Regions from separate parts of the Sphaerisporangium sp. B11E5 genome, predicted to be linked through region 2. Evidence: riboswitches for the same ligand, from Rfam matches in the RefSeq annotation. Region 2 holds a riboswitch; the other holds the start of a gene.
The links. Region 2 has a riboswitch for cobalamin ahead of ABGB17_RS16710 (CbtB domain-containing protein). Riboswitches for the same ligand answer to the same signal wherever they lie in the genome.
Positions count from the first base shown of each region.

Region 1: another riboswitch for cobalamin. It lies ahead of ABGB17_RS21070 (ribonucleoside-diphosphate reductase subunit alpha); the one in region 2 lies ahead of ABGB17_RS16710 (CbtB domain-containing protein).

Region 1 covers NZ_JBDPMD010000023.1:25,143-32,388, forward strand. Annotated here, with positions in the region: gene ABGB17_RS21055 (ABC transporter ATP-binding protein) at 1-10, shown strand, start outside; gene ABGB17_RS21060 (ABC transporter permease subunit) at 225-1,079, shown strand; gene ABGB17_RS21065 (dihydrofolate reductase family protein) at 1,096-1,674, opposite strand; cobalamin riboswitch at 1,819-2,027, shown strand; gene ABGB17_RS21070 (ribonucleoside-diphosphate reductase subunit alpha) at 2,152-4,428, shown strand; gene ABGB17_RS21075 (ribonucleotide-diphosphate reductase subunit beta) at 4,464-5,459, shown strand; gene ABGB17_RS21080 (response regulator transcription factor) at 5,555-6,244, shown strand; gene ABGB17_RS21085 (DUF4153 domain-containing protein) at 6,273-7,246, shown strand, end outside.
Region 2 covers NZ_JBDPMD010000015.1:74,376-81,621, forward strand. Annotated here, with positions in the region: gene ABGB17_RS16695 (carbohydrate kinase family protein) at 1-877, shown strand, start outside; gene ABGB17_RS16700 (tetratricopeptide repeat protein) at 857-2,935, opposite strand; gene cobF (precorrin-6A synthase (deacetylating)) at 3,189-3,938, shown strand; cobalamin riboswitch at 4,059-4,189, shown strand; gene ABGB17_RS16710 (CbtB domain-containing protein) at 4,223-4,411, shown strand; gene ABGB17_RS16715 (CbtA family protein) at 4,420-5,157, shown strand; gene ABGB17_RS16720 (VWA domain-containing protein) at 5,184-7,246, shown strand, end outside.

The DNA of each region.
Region 1 (7,246 bases), on a different contig from region 2:
CCGCCCATGACGCCCCGCGCAGTGCTCCCCGAGGACCGGCTGCCCGGCCCGCGGGCGCGATCGCGCCGCACCCGTCTCGCTCTCCCGGGCCTCCATTCCGGCGCCGCGATGGCGGGACGCCGTACGGCGAACGCGGCGCCGCCGTACGGCGGGACACCCACCGGCCGATCGGCGGTCCGGGGCCGGTCATCCCTCCTTCGTGCCGATCAGAATGGTGACCGCCCATGACCGCCCGTACCGTTCTCACCGTCGCCCTGCTCACCCTCCGGGAGGCGGCGCGGCGGCGGGTGCTGCTCGCGGTGGCCGCGATGACCCTGGCGCTGCTCGTGCTCAGCGCCTGGGGTTTCTCCCGGCTGGCGGCGGAGCTCGCCACGCTCACCACGGGGGAAGCCCGGCTGGCATCCGCCCAGGTGCTCAACCTGGTGATGTTCGGACTGAGCCTGATCGCCGCCCTCGGCACGGCGTTCCTCTCCGGGCCCACCATGGCCGGCGAGATCGAGTCGGGAACGGCGCTGGCGATCCTCGCGCGGCCCATCCGGCGTCCCGCGGTGCTGCTGGGCAAGTGGCTGGGCCTCGTGGTCTTCGGCGGCGCCTTCGTGACCGTGTCGGGGCTGGCGCAGTTCCTCATCGTCTGGACCACTCTCGGCTACTGGCCGCCGGAGCCCGTCACCGGCCTGGTGCTCCTCGCCACCCAGACGACCGTCCTGCTCACCCTGGCCCTCCTGCTGTCCACCGTCATCTCCCCGATGGCGTCCGGCATCGTGGCGGTCGGCCTCTTCGGCGCCACGTGGGTCGCGGGCGTCATCGGCAGCGTGGGACAGGCTCTGCACAACGAGGGCGTGGCGCGGGTGGGCACCGTCTCACGGGTGCTCCTCCCCACGGACGGCCTGTGGCGCGGCGCCATGCACGCGCTCCAGGAACCGTCGGCCCTCGCCCGGCTCGCCGGCCCCGCCATGGAAGGGGGTTCCCCGTTCCTGAGCGACGCCCCGCTCACCCCCGCCTACCTCGTCTGGACCGCCGTCTGGATCGTCCTGGTGTTCGTCGTGGCGGCGGTGGCCTTCGTGCGCCGCGACCTGTGACCCGGCACACCCGGGCCTAGCGGCGGACCCGGAAGAGCAGGTGCAGCACCCGGTCGCCCTGGATGACCGTGTGCGGGTCGTCGAGCAGATGCTGGGTGTCCACCGGCCCGAAGTACCGCTTGCCCGAACCGAGGACCACAGGCACGACGTCCATCGCCACCTCGTCCACCAGCCCCAGAGCGAACGCCTGCCCGCCCACGTTGCCCGCCGCCACGGCCACGACGCGTTCCCCGGCGAGCTCCTTGGCCTTGGCGACCGCCGCCGCCACGTCGCCGGCGAAGTGGTAGGACGCCTCGGGGTGCCATCCCTCGGGCTTGGGCCGGTGGGACACCACGACCACATGCTCACCCGCCGGGGGCGACCCCTCCCAGCCGTTGGTCATGTCGAACAGGTGACGCCCGATCACCATCGCCCCGATGCCCGCCCACATCGGCTTGACGTACGCGGCCGAGACCCGCGAGACCTTCAGCCCGCCCCCGTCGACGAGCTCGGTGTCGCCGTTGGAGTACCAGTCGAACAGAGGGCCGACCCGATCCTCCGCGTCGGCGATGAAGCCGTCCACCGACACGACGTTGTGCATCACTACGCGGCTCATCACATCTCCCAGGTGTTCCGCGGGCTCATGTCGCGGTGTTCTGTGTCAGGGTGGCGCGGCGCCAGTCTGACAGTCGGCTCCGACATTTTCGCGGGAGCCCCTGAACACGACATGTTGGATGTGACATCTCCGGATCACCTATATATGGTGTCCCGTGCAGCCGGTCCGGTCGCTCGTCGAGGGCGGCCGGGGCAAGAGGGAACCCGGTGGGAATCCGGGACTGCCCCGCAGCGGTGAGTGGGAACGACCGCCGTCACATGGCACTGGGCCGAAAGGCCCGGGAAGCGACGGCCAGTAGGAAGCGAGCACGGCGCCCACGAGTCCGAAGACCTGCCGGCCGCGCCGCGTGCCGTCCATGGGCACGCGGCAGGTCCGGGGTCGCGCGGGACGGCCCGCGGCTCCGGCGCGGGGACGTGTTCCCCGGCGGTGCCTCCTGCGCGTGCCCGGCCATGTGGGCCGAGTTCGCGAGGAGAGAACGTGACGGTCACCGAGGACCAGTTGACGGCGCACGCCGCGATCGTGCGGGCCGTGGAGCGATGGGCGGGCGACCTGCCCGACGTCGACCCCCAGCGGGTGGCGGCCAGGACGCTCAGCGGGCTGCACGACGGGGCGGGCGCCGCCGAGGTGGAACGGCTGACGATCCGGACCGCCGCGGAGCTGATCGGCGAGGAGCCGCAGTACTCCCGGCTCGCCGCGCGGCTGCTCGCGGCGCGGATCGATGACGAGGCGCGCGGCCAGGGCGTGGCCTCGTTCAGCCAGGCGGTACGGCTCGGCCACCACGAGGGTCTCATCGGCGACGCGGCCGCGGACTTCGTGGCGGCGCACGCGGACGAGCTGGACGGCGCGGTGGACGCCGGGGGAGACCTGCGGTTCGAGTACTTCGGCCTGCGCACCGTGCACGACCGGTACCTGCTGCGGCACCCCACGACACGGCTGGTGGTGGAGACGCCGCAGTACTGGCTGCTGCGGGTGGCGTGCGGGCTGGCCTGGACGGCCGAGGAGGCGGTCGGGCTGTACCGGCTCATGTCGTCGCTCGCGTACCTGCCGAGCTCCCCGACGTTGTTCAACTCCGGCACCCGGCACACCCAGATGTCCTCCTGCTACCTGGTCGACTCGCCGCGCGACGACCTCGGCTCGATCTACAGCCGCTACGCCCAGGTGGCGCGGCTGTCGAAGTTCGCCGGCGGCATCGGCATCTCCTGGTCGCGGGTGCGCTCGCGCGGCGCGCTGATCCGCGGCACCAACGGGCATTCCAACGGCATCGTGCCGTGGCTGCGCACGCTGGACGCGTCGGTGGCGGCGGTCAACCAGGGCGGCAGGCGCAAGGGCGCGGCGTGCGTCTACCTGGAGCCCTGGCACCCGGACGTCGAGGAGTTCCTCGAACTGCGCGACAACACCGGCGAGCACACCCGCCGTACGCACGACCTGAACCTGGCCAACTGGATCCCCGACGAGTTCATGCGGCGCGTCGAGGCCGACGGCGTCTGGTCGCTGTTCGACCCCGACGAGGTGCCCGAACTGCCCGACCTGTGGGGGGAGGCGTTCGACACCGCCTACCGCGAGGCCGAGGCCGCCGGGCGGTACGTGCGGCAGGTACGGGCCCGCGACCTGTACGCCAGGATGATGCGCACCCTGGCGCAGACCGGGAACGGCTGGATGACGTTCAAGGACACCGCCAACCGGCTGTGCAACCAGGCCGCCGAGCCGGGCAACGTGGTGCACCTGTCCAACCTGTGCACCGAGATCATCGAGGTGTCGAGCGACACCGAGACCGCGGTCTGCAACCTCGGCTCGGTCAACCTCGCGGCCCACCTCGGCGGCGACGGCATGGACTGGGAAGGGCTGCGCGCCACGGTGCGCACCGCCGTCACGTTCCTGGACCGCGTGATCGACGTCAACTACTACCCCAGCGAGGAGGCCGCGGCGAGCAACCCGCGCTGGCGCCCGGTGGGGCTCGGCGTCATGGGGCTGCAGGACGTGTTCTTCGCGCTGCGCCTGCCGTTCGACTCGCCCGAGGCCAGGGAGTTGTCCACCAGGATCGCCGAGGAGATCTGCCTCGCCGCCCTGGACACCTCCGCCGGCCTCGCCGCGCGCTCCGGCCCCCACCCCGCGTACGACCAGACCTGGGCGGCCCGGGGACGGCTGCAGCCCGACCTGTGGGGCGTGCCCACGTCCGGCCGCTGGGCGGAGGTGCGGGCCAAGATCGCCGCGCACGGCCTGCGCAACTCGCTGCTCATCGCGATCGCCCCGACCGCGACCATCGCCTCCATCGCCGGCTGCTACGAGTGCGTCGAGCCGCAGGTGTCCAACCTGTTCAAGCGCGAGACCCTCAGCGGCGAGTTCCTCCAGATCAACAACGCCCTGGTCGCCGAGCTGAAGGCCCGGGGCCTGTGGACGGAGGAGGTGCGGGCCGCGATCCGTCAGGCCGAGGGCTCCGTGCAGGGCGTCACCGGGCTCCCCGCCGAGGTGCGGCACCTGTTCCGCACGGCCTGGGAGCTCCCGCAGCGGGCGCTGATCGACATGGCCGCGGCCCGGGCGCCGTACGTCGACCAGAGCCAGTCGCTCAACCTCTTCATGGGCGCACCCACCATCGACAAGCTCTCCTCGATGTACCTGTACGCCTGGAAGTCGGGCCTGAAGACCACCTACTACCTGCGCTCCCGCCCCGCCACGCGCATCCAGCAGGCCACCGTGCCGCTCACCCCCGACGCCTGCTCCCTGGAGAACCCCGAGTCCTGCGAGGCCTGCCAGTGACCCCGGCCGAGCCGTCCCAGAAGGAAGAACACCCGATGCTGCTCGACCCCGGCATGAGCCTCACCCTGCGCCCGATGCGCTACCCGCTCTTCTTCGACCGCTTCCGTGACGCGATCAAGAACACCTGGACCGTCGAGGAGGTGGACCTGCACTCCGACCTCGCCGACCTCGGCCGCCTCTCCCCGGCCGAGCGGCACCTGGTGAGCCGCCTGGTCGCGTTCTTCGCCACCGGCGACACCATCGTGGCCAACAACCTGGTGCTCAACCTCTACCAGCACGTCAACGCGCCTGAGGCCCGGCTGTACCTGTCCCGCCAGCTCTTCGAGGAGGCGGTGCACGTCCAGTTCTACCTGAACCTGCTCGACACCTACGTCCCCGACGAGACCGAACGGGCCGAGGCGTTCGCGGCCGTGGAGAACATCCCCTCGATCCGCCGCAAAGCCGAGTTCTGCTTCCGCTGGATCGACTCCCTCGCCGATCTCCGGCGCCTCACCACCAAGCGGGACCGGCGGGCTTTCCTGCTCAACCTCGTCTGCTTCGCCGCCTGCATCGAGGGCCTGTTCTTCTACGGCGCCTTCGCCTACGTCTACTTCCTCCGCTCCCGCGGCCTCCTCAACGGCCTGGCCTCCGGCACCAACTGGGTCTTCCGCGACGAATCCCAGCACATGGCCTTCGCGTTCGACGTCATCCAGGTCGCACGCACCGAGGAACCCGACCTGTTCGACGAGGACCTCAAGTCCCAGGTACGTCAGATGCTCTCCGAAGCCGTCGAGTGCGAGGCCCAGTTCGCCGAGGACCTGCTGGGCCAGGGCGTACCCGGCCTGTCCGCGGCCGACATGCGCACCTACCTGAGGCATGTCGCCGACCGCCGCCTGACCCAGCTCGGCATCCCCCCGCTGTACGGGGCGAAGAACCCCTTCGCCTTCATGGAGCTCCAGGACGTCCAGGAACTCTCCAACTTCTTCGAACGCCGCGTCTCCGCCTACCAGGTGGCCGTGACGGGCGGCGTCACCTTCGACGCCGAGTTCTGAGCCCGCCCGCGGCCCGCCTGCGCCGGCCGCGGTGCACGAGATCTGCACATATCGGGACGGCTCTTCTGCACGGGCGGGGCCTACGCTTTCCGTCCATGGCCATCCCCCGGCAACGGCGCGTCCTCGTGGTCGAGGACGATCAGACGATCGCGAAGGCGGTCCGGCTGCGGCTGGCCGCCGAAGGATTCGACGTGCGGGTCGCGGGCGACGGGGAGAAGGCGCTGGCCGCCTACGCCAAGGCCGAGCCCGACGTCGTCGTCCTGGACCGGCTGCTGCCCGGGCTGGACGGGCTGGAGGTCTGCCGCCGGATGCAGGCCACCCGTCCCGTCCCCGTGCTCATGCTGACCGCGCTCGGTGAGGAGACCGACGTGCTGGTCGGCCTCGGCGTGGGGGCGGACGACTACATCACCAAGCCGTTCAGCATGCGGGAACTGGTCGCCCGGATCCACGCGCTGCTGCGGCGGGTCGAACGGGCCGGCGTGCTGGCGCACGAGGACACGGTGATCCGCGTCGGCGTCGTCGAGATCAACACGGCCGAGCGGCGGGTGTTCGTGCGGGGGGTCGAGGCGCAGTTGACCAGGACCGAGTTCGACCTGCTTCGCAGGCTCGCGGAACGGCCGGGCCAGGTGTTCGAACGCGAGCGGCTGCTGTCGGACATCTGGGGCTTCTCGGAGGCCGCCGCGACGAGGACGGTCGACAGCCACGTCCGCGCCCTGCGCCGCAAGCTCGGGCCCGACGTGGTCAGGACGGTGCACGGAGTCGGATACGCGCTGGTCCGCCCGTGAGCGCCGCCCGCCGGAAGGAGGCAGGGAGATGAGACCGCTCGACTTCCTCGGACGGATCAAGGTCAAGCTCGGCATCGTGATCGTGCTCGCCGTCGTGACGGCGTTCGTCGTGAACGAGGTCGGCATCAACGCCGGCTTGCCGCGCGACGCCAGGATCGCCGTCGCGGCCGTACTCGCGCTGATCATGGTGCAGCTCCTCGCCATGGGCATGACCCGCCCGCTGCGTGAGATGGCGGCGGCCGCGCAGACGATCGCCAAGGGGCGGTACGGTCTGCGCGTCTCGGCCACCTCGCGGGACGAGGTGGGGGAACTCGCCCGCGCGTTCAACGCGATGGCCGCCGACCTGGGTGAAGTGGACAGGCAGCGGCGCGAGCTGGTGGCGAACGTCAGCCACGAGCTGAGGACGCCGATCGCCGGCCTCCAGGCCGTGCTGGAGAACGTCGTCGACGGCGTGTCTCCCCCCGACCTCGACACCCTGGGCACCGCCCTCGCCCAGACCCAGCGGCTCGGCCGGCTGACCGCACAGCTCCTCGACCTGTCCCGGCTCGACTCCGGTGCCCGGCTGATCGAGCCCGAGGTGCTGGACCTCGCGTCCCTGTGCCGCCAGGCCGCCTCCGAGGCCGCCCTCGGCCGGGACGACGTCACCGTGGTCAGCATGGTTTCCGAGACGTCCCTGTCCGCCGACCCCGCCCTGCTCGCGCAGGTACTGGCCAACCTGCTCGACAACGCCGTACGGCACAGCCCACCCGGGGGGACGGTCCGCCTGGAGTCCCGGCTGACCGGCCCGTCCCTGGAGGTCAGCGTGGTCGACCAGGGCCCCGGCATCCCGTCGGGCGAACGGACCCGTGTCTTCGAACGCTTCTCCCGCCTCGACGCCGGCCGCGCCGCCGGCACGGGAGGCGCGGGCCTCGGTCTCGCCATCGCCAAGGAGATCGTGGAACTCCACGACGGCTCCATCTACGTCACCGACGCACCGACGCACACGAGGGCCGCCGGCGCGCC
Region 2 (7,246 bases):
GCCGCCGTACGCGTCCATCAGCACGCCGCGCTGGTCGGCCGCCGGTGTTTCCGGGGCGGCGGGGCACATCGCGCGGGTCCTGCGGACGCTGGGGGACGACGTGCGGTTGTGCTCGGTGGTCGGGCGGGATCTGTTCGGTGCCGTGATCAGGGACGAACTCGGGGGGCTCGGTCTGTACGGGCCGGGGGTCGTGGAGAGCGAGCGCTCGTCGGCGGGAGTGGTGCTGGCGGGTCCCGGCGGCCGCCGCATGGGTTTTCCCTGCCTGGAACCTGTCAACGGTGTCCGCTACCCACCAGCCACGTTCGAGGCGCAAGCTCGAAAAGCCGACCTGCTCGTCCTCACCAACGCCAAGTTCGTCCGCGAACTGGTGCCACGCGCCGCCGGGTTGGGGGTGCCCATCGCTGTGGACGCGCACCTCATCTCCGATCTCGGCGACCCTTACAACCGGCCGTGGCTAGAGGCCGCCACGATCGTCTTCTGCAGTCACGAGCGTCTGCCGTGCCGCCCAGACGACTGGGCGTTCGGGCTGCTGCGCCGATACCCGCGGTGCGCGGTCGTGGGAGTCGGGCTCGGCGCCGAAGGTGCGCTTGTGGCGATGCGGGATGGGCGCCGCATCCGGGTGGACGCCGTCACTCCGCGCACGGTGATCAATACCGCCGGGGCGGGCGACGCGATGTTCGCCACATTCCTGCACTACATGTGCGATGACGGCGACCCGGTACGCGCGGCACGGTACGCGGTGACGCATGCGGGCTGGAAGATCGGGGACCGGGCGCCGGTCACGGTCTCACTTACTCGGGAGGAGTTGTCGGCGCTGGTGGCGGCGCATGGCCCGTACGTGGCTGTGGACGGCGACTCACCCGTTACCGAGTCGTGACAGACGCTCGGCCAGCCGGTCGCTGCGGGCGCCGAGCTCGGTGAGCAGGTCCTGCGCCTGGAGGAAGTGGCGGTATGCCTCAGGCAGCCGGTTCTGGCGCAGGGCCAGCTCACCAAGCGCCTCCAGAGCCTGTATCTGACCGTTCACTGATCCCAGGTCGTGCATCGTACGGAGACCTTGGTTGAGCAGCGCGCCCGCTGTCTCCGGTTCGGCCGAGCGTGCGCGGCCGAGCAGGATCAGCACCCGGGCCTGGTTATACCGGTCGTTCACGGACTCAAGCAGCTGGCGCGCCTCGGTGAGATGTCCGATGGCCGCTTGTTCGTCCCCGCCGCGAAGAAGGGCTTCGGCCAGGTCGCACGTGAAGAGGGCTGTCCTGCGGACGTCGCCCAGATCACAGGAGTCGTCCAGGGCCTTCCGAAAGAGCGCGGCGGCCGCTTCGGGCAGGTCCCGGTCCATCTCTACCATCCCAAGTCTGCGCTGGCTGTCGGCGATCCGCCCTCGGTCGCCGAGATGGACCCAGATCCTCAGCGCCTGTGCGAAGTGCTCCGCCGCCTCGTCCGTCCTGCCGAGGGCGCGCAGGGCCAGACCGGCGCGGTCCAGCATTTTCGCCTCGCCGTGAGGGTGACAGTCCTCTCGTGCTGCGTGGACTCCCATGTACTCGACCTTCAGCCGCTCGGCGAGATGCCCGCGATGTCTGAACAGGGTCCACAGCGCGTCCACCAGTTCCCACGCGCTGCGGAACATGCGCAAGCCGGTCGCGATCCGGATCACTGCTCGCAGATTCCCGAATTCCTGCTCCAGCCAGTCGAGCGCCTGCGCGGGGGCGGCGAAGGTGAGGGGCTCCGCGGGCGCGGGCACGTCGGAGTGCCAGGCAAGGCGGTACGGCATCACGGTGCGGCTCGCTGCCCATGCTGTGGTGAGGTACCAATAGATCGTCCGTCGGAGGACAGCCTCACGGGCCTCGACGGAATCGTGGTGCTCTGCGAGGTCACTCGCGTGCAGGTGGGTCAGGTCATGGAAGCGGTGGCCGCTTTCCGGTGAGTCGTCCAGCATGTTGGCGTCTATCAGGACGCCGAGGAGGTCGCAGGTTTGGGTGCGAGGGAGATTCAGGGCCGCGGCGGCGGTCCTGGAGTCAAATGTGGGCCCAGGAAGCAGGCTTAGGAGACGGTAGGCGCGGGCGGCAGCCTGGGGCAGGCCCCGGTAGGAGAGAGTCAGGGCGGCGTGGATCGGCATGTTGCCCTCTAGGGGAAGTTCGAGCAGGCGCCGGTGTACTTCGGTGAGGGCTTCCGTCATTTCGGCAAGAGGCCAACGAGGGCGGGTGGCGAGGCGGGCGGCCGCCACGCAGAGGGCCAGGGGAGAGCGGGCGCAAAGGTTCACCAGGGCACGGGCGGCGGGTGGGTCGGCCTGTACGCGGTCGTCTCCTATGGTGTGGCGGAGGAGTTCAAGGGCCGATTCCGGGCTCAGGCCGTCCAGCTGGATGCCTTTGGCACCGTGGCAGTGGAGACCGGCGAGGCGCTTGCGGCTGGTGACGAGGGTGACGCTTCCGGCGGATGCGGGGAGGAGGTGGCGGACCTGGTCGGTGGACAGGGCGTCGTCGAGTACGACGATCAGGCGGCGGTCGGCCACCAGAGACTGGTAAAGGGCAGCTCGTTCGGCCAGGCCGCCGGGGATGCGGTCGGCGGGCATTCCGAAAGCGCGAATGAAGCGGCCGAGAACCTCGGCCGGCTCCATAGGATCGTCCGGGGACTGGCCGCGCAGGTTCGCGTAGAGCTGGCCGTCCGGGTAGTTCTTGCGGGTCCGGTGCGCCCAGTGCAGTGTCATCGCGGTCTTGCCGATGCCGGCGGGGCCGCTCACCACGGCGATACGGGGGATTCCCAAGTCGCCGGAGCAAAGGGCGTCCAGAGCGGCGAGTTCTTCTCCGCGGCCGATAAGGACTCCGCTCGGCGGAAGCTGCGCGGGGGTGGGCAACGCCAGTGCCAGGTGGTGCAGATGGACTCCTCCATGGACGTCCCGTGCCTGGATGAGAGGGCCGTCAACGGTGCCGCTCAAATCGTTCACGTGGTCGCTGGAGCCGCGTTCTCCACGATGGGAATCGATGATCGCCTCGGTGGGTCTCGCTCAGTAAGTCTCGGCAACCCACAACACATGTGGGCACAAGTACTCAATATCAGGCCATTTGGCTTCAGCGCCGAGGTTATGGCAAAGATACCGCCGAGGAACGAGTGCTGGTGGTGCGTGGGCCTCGGTCCGAGGTGACGGGCTCGTGATGCCGGTTGGGGCATGACGCGGCAGACTTCGGCGTGTGAAGCGAATGTTGGTCATCGGGATCGGGGCCGGGGATCCGGAGCACCTGACGTTGCAGGCGGTCAAGGCCATCGGGCGGGTGGATGTGTTCTTCGTGCTGGACAAGGGGGAGGTGAAGGGCGAGTTGGTGCGGTTGCGGCGGTGGATGGTCGAGGAGTACGGGCGAGGGGGGTGCCGGGTGGTGGAGGTGCGGGATCCGGAGCGGGATCGGGGGGCCGTCGGGTATGTGGGGGCGGTGGAGGAGTGGCGGTCGCGGCGGGCGGAGGTGTTCGAGCGGTTCATCGGGGAGGAGCTCGGGGAGGGGGAGACGGGTGGGGTGCTGGTGTGGGGGGATCCGGGGGTGTACGACAGCACGCTGGCGATTCTTGAGGAGGTGCTCGGGCGGGGGGTGGTGGCGTTCGAGTACGAGGTGGTGCCGGGGATCAGCAGTGTCTCCGCGTTGACGGCGCGGCATCGGACGAGCTTGACGCAGGTGGGGCGGCCGGTGCACATCACCACGGGGCGGCGGCTGGAGGCCGAGGGGGTGGGGGATGTGGACGACGTGGTGGTGATGCTGGACGCGCGGTGTGCGTTCGGGGGCGTGTCGGGGTTCGACATCTACTGGGGGGCGTACCTCGGGACGCCGGACGAGATCCTCGTCTCGGGGGCGGTGGAGGAGGTGGGCGAACGTATCCGGGAGGTGCGGGCGGAGGCCAGGGAGCGCAAGGGGTGGATCATGGACACGTATCTGCTGCGCAGGCGGGAGCCGACGGAGTAGGGGCGGGGGGATGTGGTGCTGGGGGCGGGAGTTCGTGGTGTGGACGAGTGCTCAGGATGAGGGCGTTGGATGGGACTTTTGGTGACGATCTTCGTGGATGGGGGGAGTTGACGAGGGGGAGGAGAAAAGGTACGTTCCGGGGGATTTCACGGTTGTCCGAGGGAAATCCGGTGAGATGCCGGTGCGGACGCGCCACTGTATCCGGGACGTCGATCCCGGGAGCCAGGTCGCTCGGCGACTGTGACCTCAGCTGATGGGACGCGTCATCCCCGAGGAGGATCGCCGTGAGTGGCATCACGACTACCACTGTTCCGTTTCCCCGTCTCCGTCCGTGGTTGCTGGTGGGGGTGCCGCTGCTGCTGGTGGTCGCCTACCTGGTGCTGATGGACAACGGGGCGCTCTCGCAGGCGGGGCCGTTCCTGCACGAGCTCATGCACGACGGCCGGCACTTGCTCGGCGTTCCGTGTCACTAGGGGCCGGGGTGATTCGCGCACTTCTGGTGCGAGGGTTGTTGCTCGGGCTGCTGGCCGGGGTGGTCGCGGGCGGTTTCGCCTTCGCGGTGGGAGAGCGGTACGTGGACCGCGCCGTCGCCCTGGAGAAGGCGCCCGCCGCGCACGAGGACGGCGGGGGGCACGACCACGGCGACGGGGCGGTGGTGAGCAGGCCGGTGCAGAAGGCCGGGCTGTTCCTCGCGACCGGGCTGTACGGTCTGGCGATCGGCGGGGTGTTCGCCCTGGTGTTCGCGGGGCTGCGCGGCCGGGTCGGGCCCCGGACGGACGGCGGGCTCGCCCTGGCGGCGGCGGGGACGGCGTTCGTCGCCATCGTGCTGGTGCCTTTCCTGAAATATCCGGCTAATCCTCCGGCGGTCGGTGATCCGGAGACCATCAACGGGCGCACGGTGCTCTACGTGATCATGGTCCTGGTGGGGCTGGCGTCCGTCGCGGTCGCCGTCGGGACGGCACGTCGCGTCACCGGCGGCCCCTGGGGGCGGTGGTTGTCCGGCGGGGGCGCGTTCCTCGTGCCGGTGGTCGCCGCCTGGCTGCTGCTGCCGGGGGTGGACGAGGTGCCGGCCGGGTTCCCCGCCAGTCTGCTGTGGGAGTTCCGGCTGTCCTCGCTCGGCACCCAACTGGTGTTCTGGGCGGCCTTCGGCGTGCTGTTCGGGTACGCCTGCGACCGGGCCGCGCGGCGGTTGCCGGTGGCCGTGCCGTCAGCCCGCTGAGCCGTATCGACCGACCGGAAGGTCCTGTGATCGTCACCTATCCGTTCAGCGCGGTCGTGGGTCTGTCCGACCTCAAGCTGGCTCTGGTGCTCAACGCCGTGTCGCCCCGCGTGGGCGGCGTGCTGGTGCGCGGGGAGAAGGGGACCGCCAAGTCCACCATCGTGCGGGCGCTCGCCGCGCAGCTCCCGCCGGTGGACGTGGTCACCGGTTGCCGCTTCTCCTGTGACCCCGCGGCGCCCGACCCCGGCTGCCCGGACGGTCCGCACGGGGCCGGTGGGGCGCGTACCCGGCCCGCCGCGCTGGTGGAGCTGCCGGTGGGGGCGTCGGAGGACCGGCTCGTCGGGTCGCTCGACCTGGAGCGGGCGCTGACCGAGGGCGTGAAGGCGTTCGAGCCGGGGCTGCTCGCCGCCGCGCACCGGGGTGTGCTGTACGTGGACGAGGTCAACCTGCTGCACGACCACCTCGTGGACCTGCTGCTGGACGCCGCCGCGCTCGGCACCTGCTACGTCGAGCGGGAGACCGTGTCGGTGCGGCACGCGGCGCGGTTCCTGCTGGTCGGGACCATGAACCCCGAGGAGGGGGAGCTGCGGCCGCAGTTGCTCGACCGTTTCGGGCTGACCGTGGAGGTGAAGGCCTCCCGGGACCCGGACGAGCGGGCCGAGGTGGTGCGGCGGCGGCTCGCCCACGACGCCGGCCCGGCCGCGTTCGCCGCCCGCTGGGCCGCCGAGGAGGAGGCGCTGGCCGCCCGCATCGCCCGGGCCAGGGGGGACGTGGCCAAGGTGCGGCTGCCCGACGCGCAGTTGCGGCGGATCGCGACCGTGTGCGCCGGGTTCGAGGTGGACGGCCTGCGCGCCGACCTGGTGACGGCGACCACCGCGATCGCGCACGCCGCCTGGCACGGCCGCGACACCGTCACCACGGCCGACGTCCGCGCCGCCGCCCGCCTGTCCCTGCCGCACCGCCGCCGCCGCGACCCGTTCGACGCGCCGGGGCTGGACGAGAACCTGCTGGAGGAACTGCTCTCCCAGGGGGACGACGACCCCGGCGACCCGCCGGACGGAGGTGGCCTGCCTCCAGGTGACGGCGACACGGACGGCCGCCCGGACGGTCAGGGAACGGCCGACACGGACGACCGCCCGGACGGTCAGGGAGCGGCCGACACGGAGGGCGGCCCGGACGGACGGGGAGCGGACGGCACCGGGGGCCGCCGGGACGGGCGGGGAGCTGACGGCACCGAGGCCGGCCGGGACGGGCCACAGGACGACGGCCAGGGACAGAGCCCCGGGGACGGCGGCCAGGCCGTTCGGGTGGCCGGGGTGGCCGCGCCGTACCAGGTGCCCGTGCTGACCGTGCCGGGCCTCGGCGAAGGGGCGGCCGGACGCAGGTCGCGGGCCCGTACGCCGCGTGGCCGCACCACCGGGGCCACGGTGCCGGACGGGCGGGTGCGTACCGTGCACCTGACCGCCACGCTGCTCGCCGCGGCGCCGCACCAGCGGGAGCGCGGCCGTACCGGGCCGGGACTGCTGCTGCGGGCGGACGACCTGCGGGTGGTGGTCCGTGAGGGCAGGGAGGGCAATCTCGTGCTGTTCGTGGTGGACGCCAGCGGCTCGATGGCCGCGCGCAAACGGATGACGGCCGTCAAGACCGCCGTGCTGAGCCTGCTGCTGGACGCCTACCAGCGGCGGGACAAAATCGGCCTGGTCACCTTCCGCGGCGCGGGCGCCGAGCTGGCGTTGCCGCCGACCTCCTCGGTGGAGGTGGGTGCGGCGCGGCTCCGTTCGCTGCCCACAGGGGGACGTACGCCGCTCGCCGCCGGGCTGCTGCGGGCCGCCGAGGTGCTGCGGGTGGAACGGCTGCGCGACCCGGCGCGGCGTCCCCTGCTCGTGGTGGTGACCGACGGCCGCGCCACCGCTGGCGGTGACGTGGACAGGGCCGCCGCCCCGCTGGCCGGCACCGCGGGCGTGGTGGTCGACTGCGAGAGCGGCCCCGTGCGTCTCGGCCTGGCCGGACGGCTCGCGGCCCGGCTGCGTGCCCGTGCCGTCCCCCTCGACTCCCTGGCCGACCTTGGCTCGATGGTCCGCGACCACCG